3 regions of the Aeribacillus sp. FSL K6-1121 genome follow, and region 3 is predicted to be linked to each of the others. Evidence: riboswitches for the same ligand, from Rfam matches in the RefSeq annotation. Region 3 holds a riboswitch; each other region holds the start of a gene.

Region 1 (3,283 bases), 1.7 Mb from region 3:
CGGATTTCAAAATATCGCCCTGTATCCCACTCCGAGCCTTTAAAGAGAGGGTATGCGCCTTTTTCTTTTGCGAGCTCCATACTCGACTGAATGGTTAAATACGCAATTTTTTCATATAATTGGTCGACAAATTGGACTGCCTCGTCGCTTTCCCATGTAATTTCCTTTAGTGCAAATAAATGATGCATGCCAAACGTTCCAAGACCGATTGCACGGTATTTTTCATTTGTAAGCTTCGCCTGTAATACCGGAATGTTATTTAAATCGATAACGTTGTCCAGCATCCGCACTTGAATAGGGATTAAACGTTCCAGAACGTTGTCTGGGACAGCCCGTGCCAAGTTGATGGAAGAAAGGTTGCAGACGACGAAATCGCCGGGCTTTTTCACAATGACAATTTTTCCATCTTCAACATATTGTTCTTCAACAGTAGTAGCACTTTGATTTTGCGCAATCTCTGTGCATAAATTGCTGCAATAAATCATGCCGGCATGCTTGTTTGCGTTTTTTCGATTCACTTCATCCCGATAAAACATAAAAGGCGTTCCCGTTTCAAGCTGGCTGATCATAATCCGTTTCATTATTTCAATCGCAGGCACTTTTTCTTTAGATAAGGAAGGATGATTCACGCACTCAAAATATTTTTCCCGAAAGCTGCCGTTACCTTTTTCTTCATCATAATAATCTTCCAGACTGAATCCCATGACTTTGCGAACTTCGTGGGGATCGAACAAATACCAGTCCCCGCGCTTTTCAACTTGCTCCATAAATAGGTCAGGAATGCATACACCTGTAAATAAATCATGGGTGCGCAGCCGTTCATCTCCGTTATTTAATTTTGCATCAAGGAAGGCGAAAATATCTTTATGCCAAACATCCAAATAAACGGCAATTGCTCCTTTTCTTTGGCCGAGCTGGTCGACGCTCACCGCCGTATTATTTAATTGCTTCATCCAAGGAATGACACCTGATGAAACTCCTTTGAACCCCCGGATATCGCTTCCGCGGCTTCTGATTTTCCCTAAATAAACTCCAATGCCTCCGCCGCTTTTAGAAACATTGGCAATATCAGTGTTCGAATCATAAATGCCTTGAAGGCTGTCGTCTACCGTATCAATAAAGCAGCTTGAAAGCTGACCGACTGATTTTCCTGCATTAGCCAATGTCGGTGTTGCAACCGTCATATATAAATGGCTCAATGCCCAATACGCTTCCTTTACAAGATGCAAACGTTTGGATGGATGCTCTTTCATCATTAACGTCATAGCGATGATCATAAAACGTTCCTGTGGAAGCTCAAATGTTCGTTTATGAAAATCTTTAGCTAAATACCGGTCGTAAAGGGTCCTTAATCCGATGTATGTAAACAGCTTGTCCTTCTCAGGATCAATGGCATTTCCCAGCTCCATAATTTCCTCTTTTGAATAATGCTCTAGCAAAAGAGGGCTGTAGATTCCAAGATCGGTTAATGTTTCGATTAACAAATAAAAATCGCCGTAGCCCGGTTGGTTGTAATTTCTGTTTTGGCTCGCTTCATGGTAAATTTTTTCAAGAAATACGTGTGCAGCTAAAAAAGTCCAATCCGGCTCACTTTCCGAAATGTTTGCTAAAGCTTCAATAATCAGCAGGTTTGTAAATTTTTCAAGATCATCAATCTGCTGGTATTGTAAGGTTGTCAGCACTCTTTCGCTGTATTCATGAAAGGAAAGGGACGGAAACTTTTCTTCAAGCTGCCTTAGATAAAGCTCCAAATCGCTCCTGTTAAAATGATTTTGAAAAACCTCGTATAGATTTAATGCTTTCGTAATATTCATCAAACATCCTCCTTATCAAAATAAAAAATCGCTCAGGAAGCTGAGCGGATCAAACGATGATTAAAAAGGAGGCAGTTTACAAGGCGAAACTACTCCATTCAAACCATCGTTTCATCTTCCCAACCCCCGAAGAATTAGAAACGTTCGGACAAAGGCAGGTCTCCTGACTCGTGCTTCATCCTACTTTGAATCCTTCCCATACGAAACGTACAGTGGATTATTCATTTCGTAGCACTCACAGTTGCGGGGACAGTTCCGGATTCTCACCGGATTCCCTTTTAAGCTGAAAACAGCACCTTTGTCGTTAGGTTTTCAATATATAGTATTTAATTGTTTTTGATTACACAATATATAGATTTTTGATGTTATATATTCATCATAATCGTACTTGGCGAAAATTGCAATAAAAAAGTGAGGCTGATTGAAATTTTGCAACCTCACGAAACAATTAATGAAACTGAATATCAATTTTCTTTTTGTTGTTTTCGGTTTGTTTTGGAATACGGATTTCCAGAACGCCATTTTTATATGTCGCGCTCACTTCTTCTTCTTTTACATTTGCCGGCAATGCAACAGCACGGTGAAACCGCCCGATAAACCGTTCGCGTCTATGCATTTCTTCTTCCTTTACTTCTTTGCTTCTTTGAATTGTGCCACTGATCGTAAGAACGTTGCGATCAAGATGAATGTCAACGTCTTCCTTTTTTTCAAGGCCGGGCAAATCACACGTAACAATTACTTCATTAGCAGTTTCATGAATATCAAGCCGGGGGGTATTCATAGTCTCAAAGTTTTCAAAAAAATGCGGGAAGCCTTCAGAAAAAACGCGATTCATGTTTCGTCTAAATTGGTTGATCTCAGAAAAAGGATCGTAAGGAATGAGAGCCATATGATTGTTCCTCCTTTGATTTTTTTACAGAAAATATTATTTGTGTTGTAACCGAGAAATATTCACCAAGCAAAATTCCAATTATTGTTTTCAATGTCCGGTGTATCCAAAGTTATTTCGGAATAGAGCTCTTTCAGATTTTTACTATTTATAATCGCCTTTAAACATGTTTTTCGTCAACAGTAATCTTTAGTTTTATAGAAAATATTTCATTTTCGAATATTGAATGTAACGAATTTGAATAAATTTTAAAAATTAATTGAAAAAATTGTTGATCATCTATTTTTAATTGCCGATATATACAATGGACACTAATAATGAATTTTGAAGGGGAAATCAACCAATGTTTAAAAAAAGAAAACAAGTTCCATCACTTTTTGAAAAACAAGTAGATCTTCAACAAGTAAAACTTGAAGTGACTGATGAAAAATATCAAAGACAATTAGCGATGGTTGGCCTGACAAAGGATGATCTTATTTGTACTCTTATATTAAAAGATGCGATTGAAGAAAACATAAAGTTTATTATCGATGCATTTTATGATGCTCTCCATCAAGAACAATTTTTGATTGACATAATT
Region 2 (3,283 bases), 1.6 Mb from region 3:
CATGATAAATATGCTCAAAAGGTATTCTTGGTTTTTTCGCCGTTTCTTTTGCAGGGTAGCCGACAGTTAATGCAAAAAGAGGAATAACCTTGTTTGGAATTTTCAACAGCTTCGATACTTCTTCTAAATTATTGCGGATGCCTCCGATGTAGCAAATGCCGAGTCCCATTGACTCAGCCGCCAACGCAGCATTTTGAGCGGCCAGTGCAGCATCAATGAGAGCTACCATAAATTTTTCAGTGCTCCTCAATGAATCTTCTACATTTTTGCCTTCCATTTCACCAATGACTTCATGACGGTGCAAATCAGCGCAAAAAATAAATAAATGTCCGCTCTTCTCTACGTAAGCTTGGTTTCCTGCCTGTTCAGCGAGCTTTTTTTTCGTTTGTATATTTTTCACCCCGATAATGGAATAGGCTTGCATGTAACTTGAAGTTGAAGCGGCTTGGGCGCATTCGACAATTAATCGGATTTGCTCATCTGTCAAAGGCCGATCCTCAAAATGACGAACGGAACGGTGATTTAAAATGGTTTTGATAATGTCGTTCAACATAATCATCCTTTCTATGGTCTCACTTATTTTTTGAAAAATCACACTTCTTCCAATCCAAGTATTAACATGAAAATGCTTCTCTTTCAAATGATTCGTATTGAAAAATACGTTTTTTACAGCTCCTTTTTCAGTGAAGGCTCCAAGCACCTAATTTTACCATCGTATCTCAAACTATTCACTACAACGCTCCTGTATTGTAAACAACAAAATTTTTCAAATTTACGTTATTAGAAAAATTAAATTTTAAAAACGACCCTATAAACATTTCGCAATTTGTATGCGAATTTCTGCTTCTGTCCATTGATTTCCCAAAATAGGGCAGCACTTTTCTGAACCTAAAAAATAGGGATTGAAAAAACAAAAAAAATCATCTATTCTGATAATTATAGTTTCATATAGTGTTCCAAGCAGCAGGTGCGTCATATTGCGTCGGCAATATGCGCTTAAAAGGGAAGATTGGTGAAATTCCAACACGGTCGCGCCACTGTGATGGGGAGCTTTTGGCCATCATCCACTGTTTCAATTTTTGAAATGGGAAGGAGGATCGAAAGCGATGATCCTAAGTCAGGAGACCTGCCTGTTGTATGCACTGCCACCTACGCGTCATAGGGAGGAGTGATGAAGCCATGTTGAGATTTAAGCCCTTCATGTATCTCAACACGAGTTAGAGTCCACAATTCCCTCTTTCACGCGTAAAAAGAGGGTTTTTATTATGTGTTGAGATACAAATCAAATGGGGGTGTCATTATTGACATTAATTAGTTCAAATCTTGGCTATCCAAGAATTGGTGAAAGAAGAGAATGGAAAAGAGCGCTGGAATCATTTTGGAACGGAAACATTTCAGAAAGCAGCTTGGAGGAAACATTAAAAGATATACGTCTTCTCAATCTGAAAAAACAGAAGGAAAAAGGAATAGACCTGATTCCTGTCGGAGATTTTTCATTATATGACCATGTCCTCGATACTGCTTTTATGTTTGGGTATATTCCTTCTAGATTCCAGCATATGGAGCCGACTTCATTAAAAACATATTTTGCAATGGCTAGAGGCTCTGATGAAGCAGAAGCAATGGAAATGACCAAATGGTTCAACACAAACTACCATTATATTGTTCCGGAGCTTGAAAATAAAACGCCGGCGTTAGTAAAGAACCGTCTGCTTGAACTTTTTCAGGAAGCGAAAAACGAGCTGAATATTGAAGCAAAACCGGTTTTGCTAGGTCCAATTACTTTTTTAAAGCTGGCAAAACAATACGATCAACACGATTTTCATAAACATTTGTCTGCTTTAATTCCTGTTTACGTCCAATTGTTGACGGAACTTGCTCAGGCCGGTGCGAAATGGGTGCAAATTGATGAGCCGATTCTTGTACAGGAGCTAGATGATTCATCGATTCCTTTGTTTAAAGAGGTATACGATGCTTTCCACAAAGCGCTTCCTTCGTTAAATATCATTTTGCAAACATACTTTGAAAGTATAACCCATTATCAAGAAATTGTGTCTCTTCCTGTCGCTGCAATTGGCCTGGACTTTGTACATGATCATGGCGTCAATCTGTCGAACATCAAAACGCTCGGCTTTCCGAAAGACAAAATTCTCGCAGCTGGTTTGATCGACGGCCGCAACATTTGGAAAGCATCCTTAGTATCGAAAGCTAAGGAAATCGATGATCTTGCGCAATATGTAGATATTGATAGATTGATCATTCAGCCTTCATGCAGCTTGCTTCATGTACCTGTTACAGTTCAAAACGAACAGAGCTTGCCGTCCATATTGAAAAATGCTCTTTCCTTTGCTGATGAAAAATTGGATGAAGTAAATGAACTCGCTCAATATGCAAAAGGGAAAAGAACGATCGATGATTTAAAACAATATGACCGCTCTTATACGGATTTTATCCATTCTTCCTTTCGGACAAATGAGAAGGTTCAAGAGGCCGCCAAAAATATCGGAGCATATCCAACGAAACGCTTGGATTATACCGAACGGCAAAAACTGCATAAAAAAAGATGGAATCTGCCGATTTTACCAACTACTACGATCGGAAGCTTTCCGCAGACGAAAGAAATCCGGCAAATCCGCTTAAAATGGCGGAAAGGCGAATATTCAAACGAGCAGTATGAATCGGTCATCAATAATGAAATAAAAAAATGGATTGACATTCAAGAGCAGCTCGGTTTAGACGTATTCGTCCATGGGGAATTTGAACGGACCGATATGGTCGAATTTTTCGGGGAAAAATTAAATGGAATTGCTGTTACGAATAACGGCTGGGTGCAATCATACGGGTCACGATGCGTGAGACCGCCGATTATTTACGGAGATGTAGCATTTGATCAGCCGATGACCGTAAAAGAAAGCGTATATGCACAATCACTGACAAGCAAGCCTGTTAAAGGGATGCTGACAGGACCTGTCACGATCCTAAACTGGTCATTTGTGCGCAATGACATCGACCGTATAAGCGTTCTTCGCCAGCTCGCCCTTGCCATTCGCGAAGAAGTGCTAGCTTTAGAGAAAAATGGAATAGGCATGATTCAAGTTGATGAGCCTGCATTACGTGAAGGATTGCCTCTGAAACAATCAAAACAAAAAGAATATATCGAAGGAGCTGCTGAAGCCTTCAAGCTCGCCACCAGCTCTGTTCGTCCGGAAACACAAATCCATACTCATATGTGCTATTCGCAATTTGAGGATATCATGGAGGCAATTGATGACCTTGATGCGGA
Region 3 (3,283 bases):
TTGATTGCGATTGACTACTCCCGTAAAACGGAAATAGTTCGTTTCATGAATTGCTTGTGCAAATGCGATGTCGCCGCGAATTCCGTAGGATTTGCTTAATTGTTCATACAAATCGCCCAGCTGAGGTGCGCTAGGATTTGTTTTTTCTACATATAAATCCAAGATTGTTCCCGATACGAGCGTTTCCCCTAAAATAGGGATATCCCTTGAATCGGGAGAAGGGGTTTTCGGTTGAGGTGTTGATGAACGGGATGAATCTGTCTTTTGGCCTGATTGTGCCGTTCCTTGTTCTGCAGGGGTTAATATAAATGCATCCTTGTATCCTAATTGAACAAGCCTTGCCAACTGGTCTTTTGCATTTTGCAAATTTTTAAATGCTCCTGTTTGAACGCGGAAATAACTTGCTCCGTCCACCATCGCAGCGGAAAGGAAACTATCAACATTTTTTCCTTTCAGTTCATTTATCAGCTTTTCTGCATTTTCTCGGTTTTTAAAGGAACCGGCAATGACTTTGTACATCCTGCTGCCTGCAGCGGGCGATGGCTGCGGAGTTGGGGTGGTGCGTGTCGACTTTCTGGGCAAATTAAGCGCTTTTCCGATTCCATCGGCTAAGCTTGCTGCATAGTCGCTCATAAAGTCAGACGATGTTAAAAGTTTGATGTCATTCGAATGGTCAATAAACAATGTTTCCAAAAGAACCGCAGGCATTTTTGTTTCTCTTAATACGTGAAAATTGGCGCTTTTTTTGCCCCGATCCTTTACGCTATATTTCGGACCGATGACGCTCATAATTTGATCATGGATGACGGACCGGTATTGGATCGTTCTTGGAGAGGCCCCTCCGTTATAAACATAGCTTTCAAAACCTGTTCCTCCGCCGGCATTAATATGAATGGAACAGAAAAAATCAACATTCTCTCGATTAGCCATGGATGATCTTTCTGACAAACCGACTGTTCGATCGTCTGTGCGCGTCATGAGCACGTTGACTTGGTAATGTTCAAGTAAATGTTGTCTTGCCAAGAGGGCAATAGTCAACGTAAAATCTTCTTCCTCATAATTTCTATAGGTTGCGCCGGGATCGCTTCCTCCGTGGCCAGGGTCTAAAAGAACGGTTGTCACTGCAATATCCTCCTTCGTTTTCAAACATCCAATTCGCTTGTCTGCAAATATTTTATTCAAGTAATGGAAAGGAAGTTCAAAAAAATTTTATTTTTAGCGAAAACTGTATCGAAATCCAAAACATTTAGGTCAATTTGTCGATTTTTTGCATTTTCTTCCTACCAGAATTCAATCAAATCATGTATAATACATTTCGTCATAACATTATACCAAAAAGCAAACAGGTGCCGGCACATAGCTGCCAGCTTAAAAGGGAAGTTTGGTGAAAATCCAACGCGGTCCCGCCACTGTGAATGGGAGCAACCTGGGAAAACCACTGTTTCAACGGGAAGGTCCAGGAAGCGATGACCATGAGCCAGGAGACCTGCCTGTTTGAGCACACCTAAAACCCTACGCGGATAGGGAGGTGTTTGAAAACAATACATATGTACGTTTTCAGACATCTTCTTATCGAATTCAAGAAGATGTTTTTTATTGGAGGAGGAAAATGATGAAAAAACTATCTGCACTATTTTTAGCCTTATTACTTCTATTTGGAATTGCGGCTGGATGCGGCCAACAAAATACATCAGAGCCGTCTGAAAACAAAAGCAATCAAAAGACGGAAGAGACGGCTTCACAATTTCCGGTGAAGGTCAAGGACGGTTTAGGAAATGAGGTGACGGTAAACGAAAAACCGGAGCGGATTGTTTCGCTAATTCCAAGCAATACTGAAATTGCCTATGCTTTAGGGTTGGGTGAACAAATTGTCGGTGTAAGTGATAATGACAACTATCCGGAAGATGTTCAAAACAAAGAAAAGGTTGGCGGGATGGAATTTAATGTTGAAAAAATTATTTCTTTAAAACCGGATCTTGTTTTAGCGCATGCTTCCAGCGCCCATAACTCGCAGGAAGGGCTGAAGCAGCTGAAAGATGCGGGAATAAATGTTTTTGTAGTCGAAGATGCCCAATCATTTGATAAAGTGTATGACTCCATCCAGACAATCGGCAAAATTACAGGGACAAGTGACAAAGCCGAAGATATTGTGGCTGAGATGAAAACGAAACTGGCGGATATTCAAGAAAAAGGAAAAACGATTCCGGATGATCAAAAAGTGTCTGTTTTTGTCGAAGTGAATCCCGCACCACAAATCTATACGACTGGAAAAGGAACGTTTATGGATGAAATGCTAACGATCATTGGAGCAAAAAATGCAGCGGGCGATCAAGAAGGCTGGCCGCAAATGACGGAAGAAGCCGTTGTAAAACTGAACCCAGACGTCATTGTGACGACATACGGCTATTACGTCGATAAAGCTGTTGACCAGGTGTTGGCACGCAAAGGATGGGAAAATGTATCAGCGGTGAAAAATAAACGGGTTTACGATGTGCATTCCGACTTGGTGAGCCGCCCAGGCCCAAGATTGGTTGAAGGAGTAGAAGAACTTGCGAAAGCAATTTATCCGGATGTCTACAAAAAATAAACATGTGGTCGCCTATACGGCGACCGCTTGTTTTCTTATTTTTTCCGTCTTTTTAGGAATTTCTATCGGAACGTTTCACATCACGTTTAAGGATATTTTCCAAATAATTTTCAATCAACTGTTTCATACTGGTTTGGCGCCGGACATTGATGAAAGCATGAAAAGCATTGTGCTTGATATTCGACTTCCTCGTGTCGTTTTAGCCGGACTTGTCGGAGCCTCGCTTGCAATGGCGGGGGCTTGTTATCAAGGGCTTTTGCAAAACCCTTTGGCAGATCCTTATACGCTCGGTGTTTCATCAGGTTCTTCTTTAGGTGCTGTACTTGTTCTTTTTTTCGGCATTCAAATTCCTTTTTTCGGCTCATTCACTTTGCCGGTTGTCAGCATTTTTACGGGTTTTTTAACGATTTTGGCTGTGATTTTGTTCGCCAATTTCATTGAAAAAACGATGAGGATTGAAACCATTGTGCTGACCGGAATTATTTTAAGTTCCTTTTTAAGTGCTTTCATTTCGTTGATGATTGCCCTGACAGGAGAAGAATTGCGACAAATTGTCAACTGGCTGTTAGGAAGCGTTGCGATGCGCGGCTGGGGATACGTTTTGATGCTTTTGCCGTTTTTTTTAATCGGGTCCATTTTGATTTTTGTAAACGGAACAGAATTAAACGCTCTGTCCTTTGGCGAAGAAAAGGCGAA

The links. Region 3 has a riboswitch for cobalamin ahead of NSQ61_RS08920 (ABC transporter substrate-binding protein). Riboswitches for the same ligand answer to the same signal wherever they lie in the genome.
Region 1: it holds a riboswitch for cobalamin, as region 3 does, so the genes downstream of both, NSQ61_RS00415 (ribonucleoside-diphosphate reductase subunit alpha) here and NSQ61_RS08920 (ABC transporter substrate-binding protein) in region 3, are expected to answer to the same signal.
Region 2: it holds a riboswitch for cobalamin, as region 3 does, so the genes downstream of both, metE (5-methyltetrahydropteroyltriglutamate--homocysteine S-methyltransferase) here and NSQ61_RS08920 (ABC transporter substrate-binding protein) in region 3, are expected to answer to the same signal.

What each region holds. Positions count from the first base shown of each region.
Region 1 is NZ_JBBOPS010000001.1:85,818-89,100, forward strand. It holds gene NSQ61_RS00415 (ribonucleoside-diphosphate reductase subunit alpha) at 1-1,814, opposite strand, end outside; cobalamin riboswitch at 1,951-2,129, opposite strand; gene NSQ61_RS00420 (Hsp20/alpha crystallin family protein) at 2,263-2,703, opposite strand; gene NSQ61_RS00425 (globin-coupled sensor protein) at 3,047-3,283, shown strand, end outside.
Region 2 is NZ_JBBOPS010000001.1:3,383,150-3,386,432, reverse strand. It holds gene nfsA (oxygen-insensitive NADPH nitroreductase) at 1-550, opposite strand, end outside; cobalamin riboswitch at 949-1,148, shown strand; gene metE (5-methyltetrahydropteroyltriglutamate--homocysteine S-methyltransferase) at 1,287-3,283, shown strand, end outside.
Region 3 is NZ_JBBOPS010000001.1:1,825,571-1,828,853, reverse strand. It holds gene NSQ61_RS08925 (N-acetylmuramoyl-L-alanine amidase) at 1-1,122, opposite strand, end outside; cobalamin riboswitch at 1,328-1,508, shown strand; gene NSQ61_RS08920 (ABC transporter substrate-binding protein) at 1,613-2,587, shown strand; gene NSQ61_RS08915 (FecCD family ABC transporter permease) at 2,550-3,283, shown strand, end outside.